3 regions of the Roseateles sp. P1_C6 genome follow, and region 2 is predicted to be linked to each of the others. Evidence: riboswitches for the same ligand, from Rfam matches in the RefSeq annotation. Region 2 holds a riboswitch; each other region holds the start of a gene.
The links. A riboswitch is a leader RNA that binds a small molecule or an ion and turns the genes downstream of it on or off. The one in region 2 is predicted to bind S-adenosylhomocysteine.
Positions count from the first base shown of each region.

Region 1: it holds a riboswitch for S-adenosylhomocysteine, as region 2 does, so the genes downstream of both, AC1D29_RS26785 (MFS transporter) here and ahcY (adenosylhomocysteinase) in region 2, are expected to answer to the same signal.
Region 3: it holds a riboswitch for S-adenosylhomocysteine, as region 2 does, so the genes downstream of both, metH (methionine synthase) here and ahcY (adenosylhomocysteinase) in region 2, are expected to answer to the same signal.

Region 1 is NZ_JBFUAK010000014.1:8,222-13,573, reverse strand. It holds gene AC1D29_RS26800 (preprotein translocase subunit SecA) at 1-665, shown strand, start outside; gene AC1D29_RS26795 (efflux RND transporter periplasmic adaptor subunit) at 662-1,489, shown strand; gene AC1D29_RS26790 (hypothetical protein) at 1,567-3,285, shown strand; S-adenosyl-L-homocysteine riboswitch at 3,348-3,431, shown strand; gene AC1D29_RS26785 (MFS transporter) at 3,444-4,628, shown strand; gene AC1D29_RS26780 (DUF3616 domain-containing protein) at 4,618-5,352, opposite strand, start outside.
Region 2 is NZ_JBFUAK010000010.1:267,311-272,662, reverse strand. It holds gene AC1D29_RS22490 (TonB-dependent receptor plug domain-containing protein) at 1-541, opposite strand, end outside; gene metF (methylenetetrahydrofolate reductase [NAD(P)H]) at 624-1,460, opposite strand; gene AC1D29_RS22480 (TlyA family RNA methyltransferase) at 1,457-2,203, opposite strand; gene ahcY (adenosylhomocysteinase) at 2,210-3,622, opposite strand; S-adenosyl-L-homocysteine riboswitch at 3,698-3,780, opposite strand; gene AC1D29_RS22470 (AraC family transcriptional regulator) at 3,800-4,705, opposite strand; gene AC1D29_RS22465 (aldo/keto reductase) at 4,863-5,352, shown strand, end outside.
Region 3 is NZ_JBFUAK010000005.1:479,159-484,510, forward strand. It holds gene metH (methionine synthase) at 1-1,247, opposite strand, end outside; S-adenosyl-L-homocysteine riboswitch at 1,268-1,332, opposite strand; gene AC1D29_RS13570 (HD-GYP domain-containing protein) at 1,418-2,620, shown strand; gene AC1D29_RS13575 (GntR family transcriptional regulator) at 2,765-3,112, shown strand; gene AC1D29_RS13580 (ABC transporter ATP-binding protein) at 3,109-4,005, shown strand; gene AC1D29_RS13585 (hypothetical protein) at 4,002-4,670, shown strand; gene AC1D29_RS13590 (ATP-binding cassette domain-containing protein) at 4,680-5,352, shown strand, end outside.

The sequences.
Region 1 (5,352 bases), on a different contig from region 2:
GCCTGCCCACGCACAAGCCCGACCAGCGCATCACGCGCGCACCGCGGCTGCTGCGCACGCAGGCGGCCAAATGGGCGGCGGTGCATGAAGCCGTCAGCGGCGAGCTGGCCGCCGGCCGGCCGGTGCTGGTGGGCACACGCTCGGTGCGCGCATCGGTCGCGCTGTCCGAGGAGCTTGGCGCCCGCCAGGTGCACCGTGTGCTGAACGCCCGCCAGGACAAGGAGGAGGCCGACATCGTCTCCACCGCCGGCGAGCCCGGCGCGGTGACGGTGGCCACCAACATGGCCGGCCGTGGCACCGACATCCACTTGAGCGACAGCGTCGTCGCCAAGGGTGGCCTGGCCGTGCTGCTGACCGAGTTCCACGACTCCGCCCGCATCGACCGCCAGCTCGTCGGCCGCGGCGCGCGCCAGGGCGACCCCGGCGTCGCGCTGGCCATCGTCGCGCTGGACGACGAGATCTTCACCGCCCATGCCGCCGCGCTGCAGGCGCTGCTGGGTCGCGTCTTCGCCGGCCGCGACGAGCTGCCCGGCTGGGCGCTGGAACTGCTGCGCCGTGCCGCGCAAGGCCATGCCGGCCGGCTGCACGCGGCCATGCGCCGCCGCACGCTCAAGGCCGACCGCCAACTCGACAATCTGCTTGGATTCGCCGGAAACCAGATATGAAAGCCCTGCCTCTCTTGCTGCTCTCGTCCGCCGCGCTGGCCCAGGCACCCAAGCCAGCGCTCGTCGCACCGGCGGCGCCCGCCGGCTACGACTGCCTGATCGAACCCAACCAGCGCATCGAGATCCGCAGCCCGGCCAATGCCCTGATCGACAAGGTGCTGGTCGAGCGCGGCAGCCATGTGCGCGCCGGCGACACGCTGGTGCTGCTGGACGGCAGCGTCGAGCGCGAGGCGCTGGCCGGCGCCCAGCAGCGCGCCGAGTCCGAATCCGAGCTGCGCGTGGCCCGCGCCCGCGCCGACTACGCGCGCGAGAAGTTCCGCCGCCGTGAGGACTTGCGCGAGCAGAACTACATCACCGCCCAGGACCGCGACGAGGCCCAGGCCGAGCTGCGCGTCGCCGAGGCCGAGCTGGCGCTGGCCGTCGACAACCGCCGCCTGGCCGGCATCGAGTCGCAGCGGCTGAACGCCGTGCTCCGGCAGCGGGCGCTGCGGGCCCCCTTCAACGGTGTCGTCACCGACCGGCTGCAGAACCCGGGCGAGCTGGCCTTCACGGGCGAAGGCTCCCGCCCCATCCTGAAGATGGCGCAGACCAACCCGCTGCGTGTGGAGGTCGTGCTGCCGGTGGGCCTGATGGGCCAGATCAAGGCCGGCCGCGCCGCCGAGATCACGCCGGAGTCGCCGCTCAAGGGCGTGTGGCGCGCGCAGATCAAGGTCGTCGACAGCGTGTTCGATTCGGCCAGTGGCTCCTTCGGCGTGCGGCTGGAGCTGCCCAACCCGACCGGCGAGATCCCGGCGGGCGTGCGCTGCAAGGTCAGGTTCCTCTGACTTGATGGCATGACCGGTGGCGGGCCGTCGCGGCCGCCTTTAGGCTAACCCGTCGTTCCTCTGCTGCGGAGCCCTGCATGCCCCTGCCTTTTTCCGGTCGCGCCCTTCGGTCTTCTTGGCGCTTGAGCCTGGTGTCGCTGTGCGTGCTGGCGTCCTGCTCGGGGCTGCCGCTGCAGGTGGACCGCAGCGCCCGTGCGCCGCGGCTGGAGGGCTATGGCAGCGTCGACTTCGCGCCGACGACGCGCGTCGACGAAGCTCGCCGGCTGTTCGGCCAGGGCGTGGCGCAGGCCTATGCCTTCAACGAGAACGAAGCCGTGCGCATGTTCAAGGCCGCGCTGGCAGCCGACCCCGGCTGCGCGATGTGCGCCTGGGGTGTGGCCTGGCAGCTGGGCCCCAACATCAACGCGCCGGACCGTGGCGACCTGACCGAAGCCCGGCGCTACGTGGACCTGGCCGTGCACCTGCGCGAGAACGCCAGCCCGCGCGAGCGCGAGCTGATCGCCGCGATGGCGCTGCGCTATGCGCATGCCAGCCAGCGCGCGGAAGTCGCCGTGCTGAGCGCGCCCGTCTGCGGCCAGACTTCCGGCAAGCGCGCCGACCCGCTGGACTTGGCCTACGCCGACCGCCTGCATGCGCTGGCCGACCGCGCGCCCGGCGACCCTGACCTGCTGTCCCTGTGGGCCGAGGCCGAGTTGGTCGCCACGCGCGGTGACTGGTGGGACGACGACACGGGCCAGCCCCGCGGCCGCGTCGGCGACTTGGCCGCGCGGCTGGAAGCGGTCGTGGCCCGCCACCCGCGGCACACCGGCGTGAACCACTACCTGATCCACGCGGTGGACACACCCACCCAGGCCAGCCGCGCCGTCGGGGCCGCCGAGCGCCTGGGCGGCTTGGCGCCGCAGTCGCCCCACCTGGTGCACATGCCCTCGCACACCTTCGGCTTGCTGGGGCGGTACGGTGAGGCGGCGGCCGTCAACGAACGCGCGCTGGCGCTGGACGACGCCCGTGAAGCCGAGCTGGAGCGCCAGGGCTTCAGCGTCGGCAAAGACTGGCGCATGCACAACCGGTCCTACCTGTGGTTTGCCGCGTTGATGCAGGGCCGCGGCGATGTGGCCCTGGCCAACGCGCGCGCCGCCGCCGAGCATGCCGCGAGCTGGACCCACCCCTCCGGCGAATACCTGCGCAGCCGGCCGGTGCTGACGCTGATGCGGCTGGAGCGATGGGAGGACGTGCTGGCTGAGCCCATGCCCAGCGGTGGCCTGGGCGTGGCGACCGTGCTGGGCCAGCAGGCGCGCGGCGTGGCCTTCGCGCGCACCGGGCGCCTGGCCGACGCGCAGCAGGCGTTGGCGCAGCTCGCGCCCGTCGCGGACCGGCTGATCAGCGAGAACGCCCGTGACGATTTCAGGGAGAAGACGCTGCGCGGCCTGGCCCAGGTGGCCAAGGCCCGTTTGGCGGCCGAGGTCGCGCTGGCCGAAGGGCGTGCCGACGCGGCGCTGCAGCTGCAGGCCGAAGGCGTCGCGGCCGCGAAGTTCGTCGACCGCATGGAGCCGCCGATGCTGGCCGCCGGCTCGCGGCTGGCGCTGGGCGACCTGCAGCTCAAGGCGCAGCGCTGGGCCCAGGCCGAGCAGAGCTTTCGCGCCGACCTGGCCGAGCACCCCACCAGCGGCTGGGCACTGCGCGGGCTGCTGCAGGCGCTGCAGGCCCAGGGCCGGCCCGCGGCCGAGCTGGCGGGCGTGAAGACGCAGCTGGCAGCCAGCTTTGCCGCGGCCGACGCGTCGCTCCAACCAGGGCGCTGACGTTCGCGTCGGTCCGTAGAATCCGCCTCGCGCCGCGCCGGGCTTGAGCCCCGCGGTGCCGTCCTGCCGAGGGGTGCTGCGACGGAAGGCCTTGGGGGCCTCCGCCACGCTCGGTGGCGACGCTGGTTCAAGGGCGCCCTTTGTGAAAAGGGTTGTCCATGCATTCAAGTTCCGCCTCCATACGCACCATCCTGCCGCTGGCCTTCGTCACCGGCGTCAGCATGGCCGCGATGGACCTCTACCTGCCCGCCGTGCCGGCGCTGCAGACTGGCCTTGGCATCAGCGTGCCGCTCGCCCAGGCCACCGTGGCCGTCTACCTGGCCGGGCTGGCGGGCGCGCAGCTGCTGTGGGGCGAGCTGTTGAACCGCCTGGGCCCGCGGCGCTGCATGGAGGTGGGCCTGGTGCTGCTGGCGCTGACCAGCGTGGGCTGCGCGCTGGCGCCCAACATCGAGACGCTGCTGCTCATGCGCCTGCTGCAAGGGGTGGCGGCGGCTGCGGCCACCATCGTGGCGCCCAGCGTCGTGCGCGCGACGCTGGCTGACGCCGACGTCGTGCGTGGCATCGCGGCCATCTCCATGGTCGAGGCCATCGTGCCCGCGGCCGGTCCGGTCATCGGCGCCGCGCTGCTGCACGTGGTGGACTGGCGCGGCACCTTCTGGGTGCTGATGGCGTTGTCGCTGCTCGTGCTGCCCTGGGTCGTCAAGATCGCACCACGCCGCCTGCCCGGGCTGGACATGGCGCACCACGCCAGCTACCTGGACATCGCGCGCAACCCGCGCTTCCTGCGCCTGGCGTTGTCGCATGCGCTGTGCATCGGCGCCTTGCTGACCTTCCTGGCCAGCTCGCCGCAGCTGCTGCAGCACTCGCTGGGGCTGGGATCGGGGGCTTTCGCGCTGCAGCAGGTCATCGGCGTCGGCGCCTTCATGCTGGGCGCCACGCAGTCGGGCCGGCTGGCGGCACGGCTGGGCCATGCGCGCGTTGTGCACCTGGGCAACGCGGTGCAGGTGGTCGCCTGCTCGCTTGCGCTGCTGGCGTCGCTGGTATCGGGGCCGCTGCCTTATGCGGCCGTGGTGGGCTACTGGTTCTGCTTCTGCGGCGCGCTGGCCATCCGTGGGCCGGCCACCTTCGGCGACGCGCTGGCGCTGCCGCCGGCGCAGATGGGGCGGGCCACGGCGATGTTGATCCTGGCCTTGCTGGCGGCCGGCGCGCTGGGCACGCAAGTCGTGGCGCCGTTCATGGGCCGGGCCGACAGCGCGGCGCCGTTGTTTGCCGGCGTGCTGCTGATGCTGCTGGCCAGCGCGGCGCTGGTGTGGCGCTACCCGACGGCGCCGGCTAAGGCCTGACGTCCAGCGCGCGGAACGAGCGCTTGGCCGGTGCGGCGTCCTTGCAGGCCTTTTTGCCCACCATGACGCCGCCGTCATCGCTGAGCAGCGTCACCTGCCCATCGGGCCAGGCGAACAGCGCCTCCGGCCGCAGCGTGCCCAGCTCGGCCTTGACGGGCGTGGGCGCGTCGGCCGCCTTGCCGCTCCAGCGGAACAGCGCGAACGTACCCACGTCGGCCGGCGGCCCGGCGGCGATCAGGTAGCCGCTGCCGACGCGCTCGATGGAGCGCACGCCACGGCCGCCCAGGTCCAGGCGGATGACCGTGCCAAAGCGCGCCGGGCCCTGGCCGTCGACCAGCTCGGCCGGGTTCAGCAGCGGAATGACGATGGCCTTGCTCTGCGGGATGGGGTTGCGCAGTGCGATCAGCAGGCTGCCATCGGGCGCGGCGGCCAGGCCTTCGATGTTGAGGCCGCCGTCGGCCTCGGCCGCCAGCAGGGCCGCGTCGGCCAGTTTCAGGGGTGCGAGCGCCGCCGTGGCCAGCAGGTCGGCCAGCAGCGCGGTGTAGGGCTTGCCGACGGGCGCGACCGTCGTGCCGTCGATCTCGGTCGCGAAGAAGCGGTGCCGGTCCTCACGGACCTTGCCCGCGCTGTTGCGCGCGTGCGAGGCGATCCAGTAGATGCGCGAGCCGACCTGGGCCGAGCCTTCGAGGTCAGACTCCTTCTTGGCCTTCAGGAACGGGTCCAG
Region 2 (5,352 bases):
GCGTGAAGCGCAGCTCGTGGTTGGCCTTCACCAGCGGCTCGCGCAGGATGATGTTGATGGTGCCGGCAATGGCGCGCGCGCCCGTCTCGGCGGTCGGGGCGCGGTAGATCTCGATGCGCTCGACCTGGTCGGGCGGCAGGTCTTCCACGGCGAAGCCGGCCGGTGCGCGCTCGCCGTCGACGAGGATCTGCGTGAAGCCGCTGCCCAGGCCGCGCATGCGGATGTCGCCGCCGCGCCCCGGCCGGCCGCCGATGGTCACGCCCGGCAGGCGGCGCAGCACGTCACCCAGCGCGGTGTCGCCGTAACGGTCCAGGTCCTCGCGCTCGATGACGATCTTGCTGGCCGTGCTGTTGCGCCGCCGGCTGTTGGCGGTGGGGCCGCTGCTGACCTCCACGCGGTCCAGCCGGTTGCCGGCACCGCTGGCGGCAGGCGCCGGGGCGGCCGCTGCGGCGGGCGCGGCGGGAGAGGGGGCGGGCTTGGTCTGGGCCGCACACAAGGCGCTGGCACACAGCGTTGCCAACGCAAGGAGGAGGCGGCTCATGGCGGCGGATTCTGCGGGCCACCCCCGCCGGCCAACCATGTAAAGCGCTCATTTACATGAGCGGAGCGCCGCCGCGGGCGCGTCAGGCGGCGGTCTTGCCCAGGCGCTTGCAGAGTTCCAGCGCCAGCGCCGATTGGTTCAGCGTGTAGAAGTGCAGGCCCGGCGCGCCGCCAGCGATCAGGCGCTCGCAGAGCTGCGTGACGACATCCAGGCCGAAGGCGCGGATGCTGGCCGTGTCGTCCATGAAGCCTTCCATCTTCATCTGCACCCAGCGCGGGATCTCGATGCCGTCGCGCTGCGCAAACTGGGCGATGCGGCCGTAGTTGTGGAAGGGCATGATGCCCGGCACGATGGGCTGGGTGACGCCCAGCTTGCGCGCCTCGGCGACGAAGTGGAAGTACGCGTCGGCGTTGAAGAAGAACTGCGTGATCGCGCCGTCGGCGCCGGCACTCATCTTGTCGACGAAGTGCTGCAGGTCGCGTGCCGCATAGCGCTGCTGCGGGTGCACCTCGGGGTAGGCGGCCACCTCGATGTGCCAGTCTGGCCCTTGGGTCTCGCGGATGAAGCGCACCAGCTCGGACGCATAGCGGAACTCGCCCGCCGTGGCCGTGCCGCTGGGCAGGTCGCCGCGCAGCGCCACGACGCGGTGGATGTTCTGCGCGCGGTAGGTGGCCAGGATCTCGGCGATGTTCTCGCGCGTGGAGCCCACGCAGCTCAGGTGCGGCGCGGCCTCGAAGCCGGCCGCGGCGATGTCCATCACGGCGGAGAGCGTCTTGTCGCGCGTGGAGCCGCCGGCGCCGTAGGTGACGCTGAAGTACTGCGGCGACAGGGTGCCGAGGTCTTGGACGACGGTCTTGAGCTTCTCGACGCCGACCGGCGTGTTGGGCGGGAAAAATTCGAAGGAAACAGGGGTGCTCATCGGGAGGCCCACAAGAAGAATTCGCGGTTGCCATCACCGCCGGTGATGGGGCTGTCGAAGTAGTCCAGCACCTTGAGGCCCAGGGCCGTGCAGGCCAGGCGCACGCGGGCTTCCAGTCGCGGGTAGTCGGCCTCGTCCTTGACGAGACCGCCCTTGCCCAGGGCTTGTGGCCCCAGTTCGAACTGCGGCTTGATGAGCACGAGCAGGTGGCCGTGCACTTCAAGCCAGGGCAGCAACTCCGGGAGGCTGCCGATCATGGAAATGAAACTCAGGTCGCCGACGATCAGCGTGAAGCCGCCCGTCGGTGCGTGCTGGCGCAGCACGGCCAGCTCGCGCACATGCACGCCTTCCAGCGCCGACACGCGCGCGTCGGCCTGCAGCCGCGCATGCAGCTGGCCATGGCCCACGTCCACGCCGACGACGTGCCGCGCACCATGCGCCAGCAGGCAGTCGGTGAAGCCGCCGGTGCTCTGGCCCACGTCCAGCACGATCTGGCTGGCGGGGTCGAAGCCGGTGTGCTTGAGCGCGCCTTCCAGCTTCAGCCCGCCGCGCGACACGTAGCGCAGCTCCGCATCGTCGGTGACGCGCAGCTGCGCCGTCTCGGGCAGGTCCTCGCCAGCCTTCTTCAGCGCGGCCCAGCCGGTGGGCGAGGCCCATTCGGCAGCGCCGTTCGAGATCAGGCGCTGCGCGACCGAACGGGTCGGCGCAAGGCCCTGGGCGACGAGGAGCTGGTCAGCGCGCATGTCAGGTCAGTAGCGGTACGCGTCGGGCTTGTAGGGACCAGCCTTGTTGACGCCGATGTAGGCCGCCTGCTCCTCGGTCAGCTCGGTCAGCTGCGCGTTCAGCGTGGTCAGCTGCAGGCGCGCGACCTTCTCGTCCAGGTGCTTGGGCAGCACGTAGACCTGGCCGACGGCGTAGTTGTCCTTGTGCGCGTACAGCTCGATCTGGGCGATCGTCTGGTTCGCGAACGAGGAGCTCATCACGTAGCTCGGGTGGCCCGTGCCGCAGCCCAGGTTCACCAGGCGGCCCTTGGCCAAGAGGATGATCCGCTTGCCGTCCGGGAAGATGACGTGGTCGACCTGCGGCTTGATCTCTTCCCACTCGTACTTCTCGAGCGCGGCGACCTCGATCTCGTTGTCGAAGTGGCCGATGTTGCAGACGATGGCGTTGTTCTTCATCGCCAGCATGTGCTCGTGGCGGATGACGTTCTTGTTGCCGGTCGTCGTCACGAAAATGTCGGCCTTGTCCTGGGCGTACTCCATCGTCACGACGCGGTAGCCTTCCATCGCCGCCTGCAGCGCGCAGATGGGGTCGATCTCGGTCACCCAGACCTGGGCCGACAGCGCGCGCAGCGCCTGCGCCGAGCCCTTGCCCACGTCGCCGTAGCCGGCCACGACGGCGATCTTGCCGGCCACCATCACGTCGGTCGCGCGCTTGATGCCGTCCACCAGCGACTCACGGCAGCCGTACAGGTTGTCGAACTTGCTCTTGGTGACCGAGTCGTTGACGTTGATGGCGCGGAACAGCAGCGTGCCCTTGGCCGACATTTCCTTCAGGCGGTGCACGCCCGTGGTCGTCTCTTCCGTCACGCCGATGATCTCGGCGCTCTTGCGGGTGTACCAGGTGCCGTCCTCAGCAACCTTCTTCTTGATCGCCGCGAACAGGATGCGCTCTTCCTCGCTGCCGGGGTTGGCCAGCACGGAGAGGTCCTTCTCGGCCTTCTGGCCCAGGTGCATCAGCAGCGTTGCGTCGCCGCCGTCGTCCAGGATCATGTTGGGGCCTTCGCCCGCCGCGCCCTTATCCGCGAATTCGAAGATGCGGTGCGTGTAGTCCCAGTAGTCTTCCAGCGTCTCGCCCTTGTAGGCGAACACGGGTGTGCCGACGGCGGCCAGCGCGGCGGCAGCGTGGTCTTGCGTCGAGAAGATGTTGCACGACGCCCAGCGCACTTCCGCGCCGAGAGCCTGCAGCGTCTCGACCAGCACGGCCGTCTGGATGGTCATGTGCAGCGAGCCGGTGACGCGCGCGCCCTTCAGCGGCTGGCTCTCGGCGTATTCCTTGCGGATGGCCATCAACGCCGGCATCTCGTGCTCGGCGATCTTGATCTCTTTGCGACCCCAGTCGGCCAGCGACAGGTCCTTGACGATGTGGTTCGTGGTGCTCATGCAGGGCTCCTTCAAGCGAATGAAGCCGCTGGCGGTCGTGCGAGGGGATCAAACCTCACCCAGGCACGGATGGCCAGCGGGTGAGCGCGGTTGCAGGGGGGGTGAAATCTCCGAGCCTGGCCTCAAAAGGTGCTGAGGTTGCAACGCTCCTCGGAAGACGCGCATTCTAGGCGCAGGTCAGCCGGTGCTGGCACGCAGAAGTGAGATGTCCTCACGCGGCGGCGTGCCGAAGAGGCGCCGGTACTCGCGGCTGAACTGCGACGGGCTCTCGTAGCCCACCCGGTGCGCGGCGCTGGCGGCGTCCAGGCCGTCGCCCAGCATCAGCTTGCGGGCCTGCTGCAGCCTCAGCGTCTTCTGGAACTGCAGCGGCGACAGGGCGGTCAGCTGCTTGAAGCGCAGGTGCAGCGTCGACGGGCTCATGTGCGCGATCTCCGCCAGCTCCTCGATGCGCAGTGGCTCGGCAAAGCGGCGCGACAGCTGTTCGACGACGCGACCGACACGCCGCGTGACGCCGTCGGTGTGGGTCAGCGTGCGCAGGCGCGGGCCCAGCGGCCCGGTCAGCACGCGATACAGGATCTCGCGCTGCAGCAGCGGTGCCAGCGTCTTCAGGTCCTGCGGGTGGTCCAGCAACTGCAGCAGCCGCAGCGCCGCGTCCAGCAGCGGCGCGGTGACGGGTGCGACCTGCAGGCCGGCCGCGCCGTCGTCCGCCTGCGTCGGCGTGTCGCTGTCAAGCAGCAGTTCGGCCAGCGCCTGGGTCTCGCAACTCAGGCGCAGGCAGACGTAGGGCTTGGCGGGGCTGGCCTCCATGACCTGGCCGCGCGGCAGCATGGTCATCGGCACGAGCAGGCATTGCATCGCGTCGTACTGCACGACGGCGTCACCGACCCGGGCCTGCTTGCGGCCCTGCAGCACAAGGACGAGGCCGGGCTCGTAGACGGCCGGCACCGGCTGGGCCGGGGCGCTGGCGCGGATCAGCCGCAGCCAGGGCAGGGCGGTGCCGTGCAGGCCGTCGCTGCCGGCACGAGCCAGCGCCAGTGCAATCGCGCGTTCGCGCAGGGCCAGCAGGTCGTCGTCTTGGGGCATGCGGCCCATTGTGCAAAGGCTGACGCGGGTTTTGTGTAACGCCGGGCATGGCCTCGGAGGATCAGGCAAGCATGCCCCAGCTTTGTGCTGGGCGAAGCGGGGTGGGGATTCCTAAGCTCTCGTCATCCCGTTGATGATTCATTCAAGGAGTTCCGCGATGACCACCACCCCCTCTCAACACCTGCCGCGCCGCCGCCTGGGCACCCACGGCCCCGAGGTCTCGGCCCTGGGCCTGGGCTGCATGGGCATGTCCGATTTCTATGGCCCGGCCGACGACGCGCAGTCGCTGGCCGTGCTGCACCATGCGCTGGACATCGGCATCAACTTCCTCGACACGGCCGACATGTACGGCGTGGGTGCCAACGAGCGCCTGCTGGGCCAGCTGCTGGCGCTGCGGCGCGATGACGTCGTGCTGGCGACCAAGTTCGGCAACGTGCGCGCGCCGGACGGCGCGGTGCTGCGCATCGACGGCAGCCCGGCCTATGTGCGTGAAGCCTGCGACGCCAGCCTGCGGCGCCTGGGCGTCGAGCACATCGATCTCTATTACCAGCACCGCGTCGACAAGAACGTGCCCATCGAGGACACGGTCGGCGCGATGGCCGGGCTGGTGAAGGCCGGCAAGGTCAAGCACCTGGGTTTGTCGGAGG
Region 3 (5,352 bases), on a different contig from region 2:
CCGCCTTCGATGAGCAGGCGCTTCTCTTCCTCGATGTAGGGCAGCAGGTGGGCCACGGCCTGCTTCATCACGCGGGCGCTCTTGACGACTTGCGGCAGGAACATCTTGCCGGCGCCGAACAGGTCGCCGACGACGTTCATGCCGGCCATCAGCGGGCCTTCGATGACGTGCAGCGGCCGGCCGCCCTTGGCCAGGATGGCCTGCCAGGCTTCCTCGGTGTCTTCGGTGATGAAGTCGGTGATGCCGTGCACCAGCGCGTGCGACAGCCGCTGGTTGACGTCGCCCGCGCGCCAGGCCAGGCGCGCCGAGTCGTCCTTGCCGGCGCTCTTGGCGCGGTCGGCGATCTCGATGAGGCGCTCCCCGGCGTCGGCGCGGCGGTTCAGCACGACGTCTTCCACGCGCTCGCGCAGCTCGGCGTCGAGGTCGTCGTAGACGCCCACCATGCCGGCGTTGACGATGCCCATGTCCATGCCCGCCTGGATGGCGTGGTACAGGAACACGGTGTGGATGGCCTCGCGCACCGGCTCGTTGCCGCGGAAGCTGAACGACACGTTGGACACGCCGCCCGACACCTTGGCGCCGGGCAGGTTCTGCTTGATCCAGCGCGTGGCCTCGATGAAGTCCACCGCGTAGTTGTCGTGCTCCTCGATGCCCGTCGCGATGGCGAAGATGTTGGGGTCGAAGATGATGTCCTCGGCCGGGAACCCGACCTCGTCCACCAGCACCTTGTAGGCGCGCGCGCAGATCTCGGTCTTGCGCGCGAAGGTGTCCGCCTGGCCTTTCTCATCGAAGGCCATCACGACGGCCGCGGCGCCGTAGCGGCGCACCAGCTTGGCCTGGCGGCGGAACTCGGCCTCGCCTTCCTTCAGGCTGATGGAGTTGACGATGCCCTTGCCCTGGATGCATTTCAGGCCGGCCTCGATGACGCTCCACTTGGACGAGTCGATCATGATGGGCACTCGGGCGATCTCGGGCTCGCCGGCGATCAGGTTCAGGAAGCGCACCATGGCCGCCTGGCTGTCCAGCATGGCCTCGTCCATGTTGATGTCGATGACCTGCGCGCCGTTCTCGACCTGCTGGCGCGCGACGGCCAGCGCCTGCTCGAACTGGCCCGCGAGGATCATGCGGGCGAAGGCCTTGGAGCCCGTGACGTTGGTGCGCTCGCCGATGTTGACGAACAGGCTGCCGGCGTCGATGGCGACCGGCTCCAGGCCGGAAAGTTTGAGAGGGGGCGGCGAGATGGTCATCGATGGCGGTCCACGCGGGAGATCGATGAGCGCCGTTTGAAACGATCCGAGCCTGGGGAAACTCCTCGCAGCGCTCCTCGGATGAGCCGGGAATTCTACGCAGGCGGCCCTTCGCCAGCGCTCAAGCTCGGCTTGCAGATGCCGAATGGCCGTACAGAATCAACAGATTCATGCCTGCCGACCTCATCCCCCTGCCCGCCCGCACGCTGCGCCTGGGCATGACGCTGCCCTACAACCTGTTCGACGCCAGCGGCAAGCTGCTGTTCGCGCGCGGCCAGGTGTTGCGTGACTCGCCGCTGGTGCGCAGCCTCGTGGACGGTGGCGCCTTCGTGAACGCCGAGGAGACGGTGGAGTACCAGCGGGCGCTGGCCCACCGCCTCGACACGCTGGTCATGCAGGACGTGCCGCTGTCGGACATCGCCAAGGCCGACACCGGCTTCCGGCTGGACACCCTGGTCCCGAGCAAGGTCGAGCAGGGCCCACGCGAGGCCTGGTCCGACCTGCTGCTGCACACGCATGCGCTGCTGCGCGAGGCCGAGCCGGTCGACTTCAGCACGCGCCTGGTGCAGGTGCGCGACGCCGCGCTGAAGCGCCTGCACTTCCACCCCGATGCGACGCTGCTGCTGCTCATCTTCGAGAGCAGCCAGGAGTTCGGCGACTACAGCGCCCGCCACGCGCTGCTGTCGCTGCTGCTGGCGGATCTCGTCGCCCAGCAGCTGCAGCTCGGCCCCGACCTGCGCGCGGCCTTGCAGGGCGGTGCGCTGACGATGAACTACGGCGCCGGCCCCGCGCATGACCGCCTCGCCAACCAAGTGGACCCGGCGACGCCCGCGCAGCGCCAGGCGCTGGCCGCGCACGGCGACCGCGCCGCCACTCGGCTGGCACAGGTCGGCGTCACCGATGGCACCTGGCTGACGGCGGTGCGGCTGCATCACGAAGCCGGCCCGGGCCCGCTCAGCAGCCGCAGCGATGGCGAGCGGCTGGCGAGGCTGCTGCGCCGCATCGACTTGTTCGGCGCGCGGCTGTCGCCCCGCCGCAGCCGCCAGGCGCTCAGCGGTGCCGCCGCGGCACGCGCCGTCTACCTGGACGAGCTGGGCCAGCCCGACGAGGCCGGCGCCGCGCTGATCAAGACCGTGGGCCTGTATCCACCGGGCAGCATCGTGCGCCTGGCCAATGGCGAGGTCGGCATCGTCTTCAAGCGCGGCTTCAGCGCGACGGAGCCGCTGGTCGCCGCGCTGATCGGCAAGAGCGGCAGCCCGTTGAGCAACCCGGTGCCGCGCGACACGCGGCTGGCCGCGCAGGCCATCGTCGCCAGCCTGGCGCCGGCGGAATTCAGGCTGCGCGTCAACCTGGAGGCGCTGCTCAAGCTCTGAGCGGCGGCTGACGTCACACCGACAGGGCGGCCCACGGGCCGCCCTTGGTCATTTCGGCGCTTGCATTCAGTCGACTGTGCATATATTCTGTGTATACACATTATGCACAGCAGTCTTTTCATCTCGCAGACCGACGCGAGGCCGATGTACCTCCAGATCGTGGAGCAGATCCGCCAGCGCGTCGCCGCCGGGGACTGGCCGGCGGGGCAGGAGCTACCGTCCATCCGCGCGCTGGCCGCCGACCTGCGCGTCAGCGTCATCACCGTCAAGCGCGCCTACCTGGACCTGGAGTCCGAAGGCGTCATCGTCACCCGCCACGGCAAGGGGTCGTTCGTGGCCGACGCGCAAGGCCTGGCCAAGGACATGCGCCTGGCCCAGCTCGACACCCACCTCGCCGCCGCGGGCGAGATCGCCCGCTCGCTCGGCATGACCGAGCCCGAACTCACCGAACGACTGCGCGACGCGCTGAACACCCAGGAACCCGCCCCATGAGCACCAAGGTCATCGAGATGAAAGGCGTGCGCAAGGCGTTCCGCTTCTTCACGCTGGAAGACGTGTCGCTGGACCTCGAACCCGGCCAGATCATGGGCCTGGTGGGCCCCAACGGCGCCGGCAAGAGCACGACGATCCGGCTGCTGATGGGGCTGCTGACCGCAGACGCCGGCGAGATCCGCCTGCTGGGCCACGACATGCCGCGCAGCCAGGCCGCCGCCAAGGCCCTGGTGGGCTTCGTCAGCGACGACATGCGGCTGCTGCCGCAGGCGACGCTGGCCTGGCACATGGACTTTGTCGCGGCCCTCTACGCCGGCTGGGACGCGGCCTACGCCACCCGGCTGCTGAAGCGCTTCGGCCTGCATGCAGGGCAGACGGCCAGAAGCCTGTCCACCGGCGAACAGGCCAAGGCCTTGCTGCTGCTGGCGCTGGCCCGCCGGCCGCGCCTGCTGGTGCTGGACGAACCCACGTCGGGGCTGGACCCGGTCGCCCGCCAGGAACTGCTGACCGAGTTCATGGACGTGCTGCGAGATGACAGCCGCGCCATCCTGTTCTCGTCGCACAACACGGTGGACGTGGAGCGCATCTCTGACCGCATCAGCTTCATCGACCGCGGCCGCGTCGTCGCGTCGGACAACAAGGACGACTTCCTGGAACGCTGGCGCACGCTCCGGCTGCGCCTGCCGGACGGTGTCCCGGATTGGCGGCTGCCGGAGATCGTGCGCCGCGACGTGGACGGCCCCAACGTCACGCTGACGGTCGACGGCTTCAGCGACGACTTCCTCGCCCGCCTCGGCGCGCCGGTGCAGGCCGTGCACCGCATGAGCCTAGAGGAAGTCTTCGTCGCCACCGTCATGCACAGCCGTCAGGCCCAGGAGGCGCGCCCGTCATGAACCTGATCACACGCAAGCTCGTCGCCAAGGAGCTGCATGTCTACCGCTGGCTGCTGGTCGGCGCCACCGCCGCCGGCTTTGCCGGCCTGCTGAGCGCGACCGCCGGCGACGTGGGTTTCAACATCGGCTTCATCGTCTGGTTGACGGCCGTCATCGCGCTGGGCGTCATGCTGGCGCTGTTCGGCGTGGCACAGGAACGCAAGGAGCGCTCGCTGTTGTTCATGCTGAGCCTGCCGCTGGCACCTGCCGACTACGTGCGCGCCAAGCTGCTGGGCCTGCTCGCCTGCTTCCTGCTGCCCTGGGCTGCCTTGAGCGCCGGCGCGCTGGCGCTGATCCTGGCCATGCCGGGCATCGCGGACGGCCTGCTGCCCTATGGGGTGCTGCTGTGCGTCTTCCTGCTGCTGAACTTCGCGCTGGTGCTGTGCGGCGCGCTGCACATCCACTCCGAAGCCGCCATGGGCGCGCTGATCATCCTGACCAACATGTCGGTCTCGCTCTTCATGATGGGCGTGGGCCGCATCGCCGAGATCGGCCAATACATGGGGGCGGCGTCGCCCGTCTGGAACACCGCGTTCTGGCTGCTGTTGACCGCCGAACTGGCTCTGACACTGATCGCGCTGGCCCTGCCTCTTCTCTTTGCGGCGCGCCGCCGCGACGCTCTCTAAGGAGACTTCATGACCCCCCAACCCAACGGCGAGAGGCTGCACGCCCTCGACGCAGTGCGGAGCTTTGCCCTTTTGCTGGGCGTCGCCTTCCACGCCAGCATGTCCTTCATCCCCGGCATCCCCAAAGGCATGTGGGCGATGAGCGACAACTCGCCCAGCGCCTTCCTGGGTGACGCAGGCTTCGTCGCGCACAGCTTCCGCATGACGCTGTTCTTCTTCATCGCCGGCTACTTCGCGCGGCTGCTGCACGGCAAGCTGGGCACCGCCGGCTTCTGGGCCAACCGCGGCAAGCGCATCGCCGTGCCCATGCTGGTCGGCTGGCCACTGTTGTTCGTCGCCATCATCTTCGTCTGGGGGCTGGGCATGCAGAAGGTCTTCAACGGCGCGCCGCCCGCGCCGCCGGAGATGCCCAAGGAATTCGGCGCCCTGCCCCTCTTCCATCTGTGGTTCCTGTACCAGCTGCTGTGGTTGTATGCCGGTGCGCTGCTGGTGCGCGCCGCCGTCGCGGCGCTGGACCGGGGCCAGATCTTGCGCGGCCTGCTGGACCGCGTCGTCACCGGCGCCGTGCGCTGGCCGGCCGGCGCGCTGATGCTGGGCCTGCCGCTGGCGGCTTGCCTGCTGGCGCTGCCGATGTGGATGCCCTGGGTCGGCATCCCCACACCGGACCAGTCGCTGATCCCGC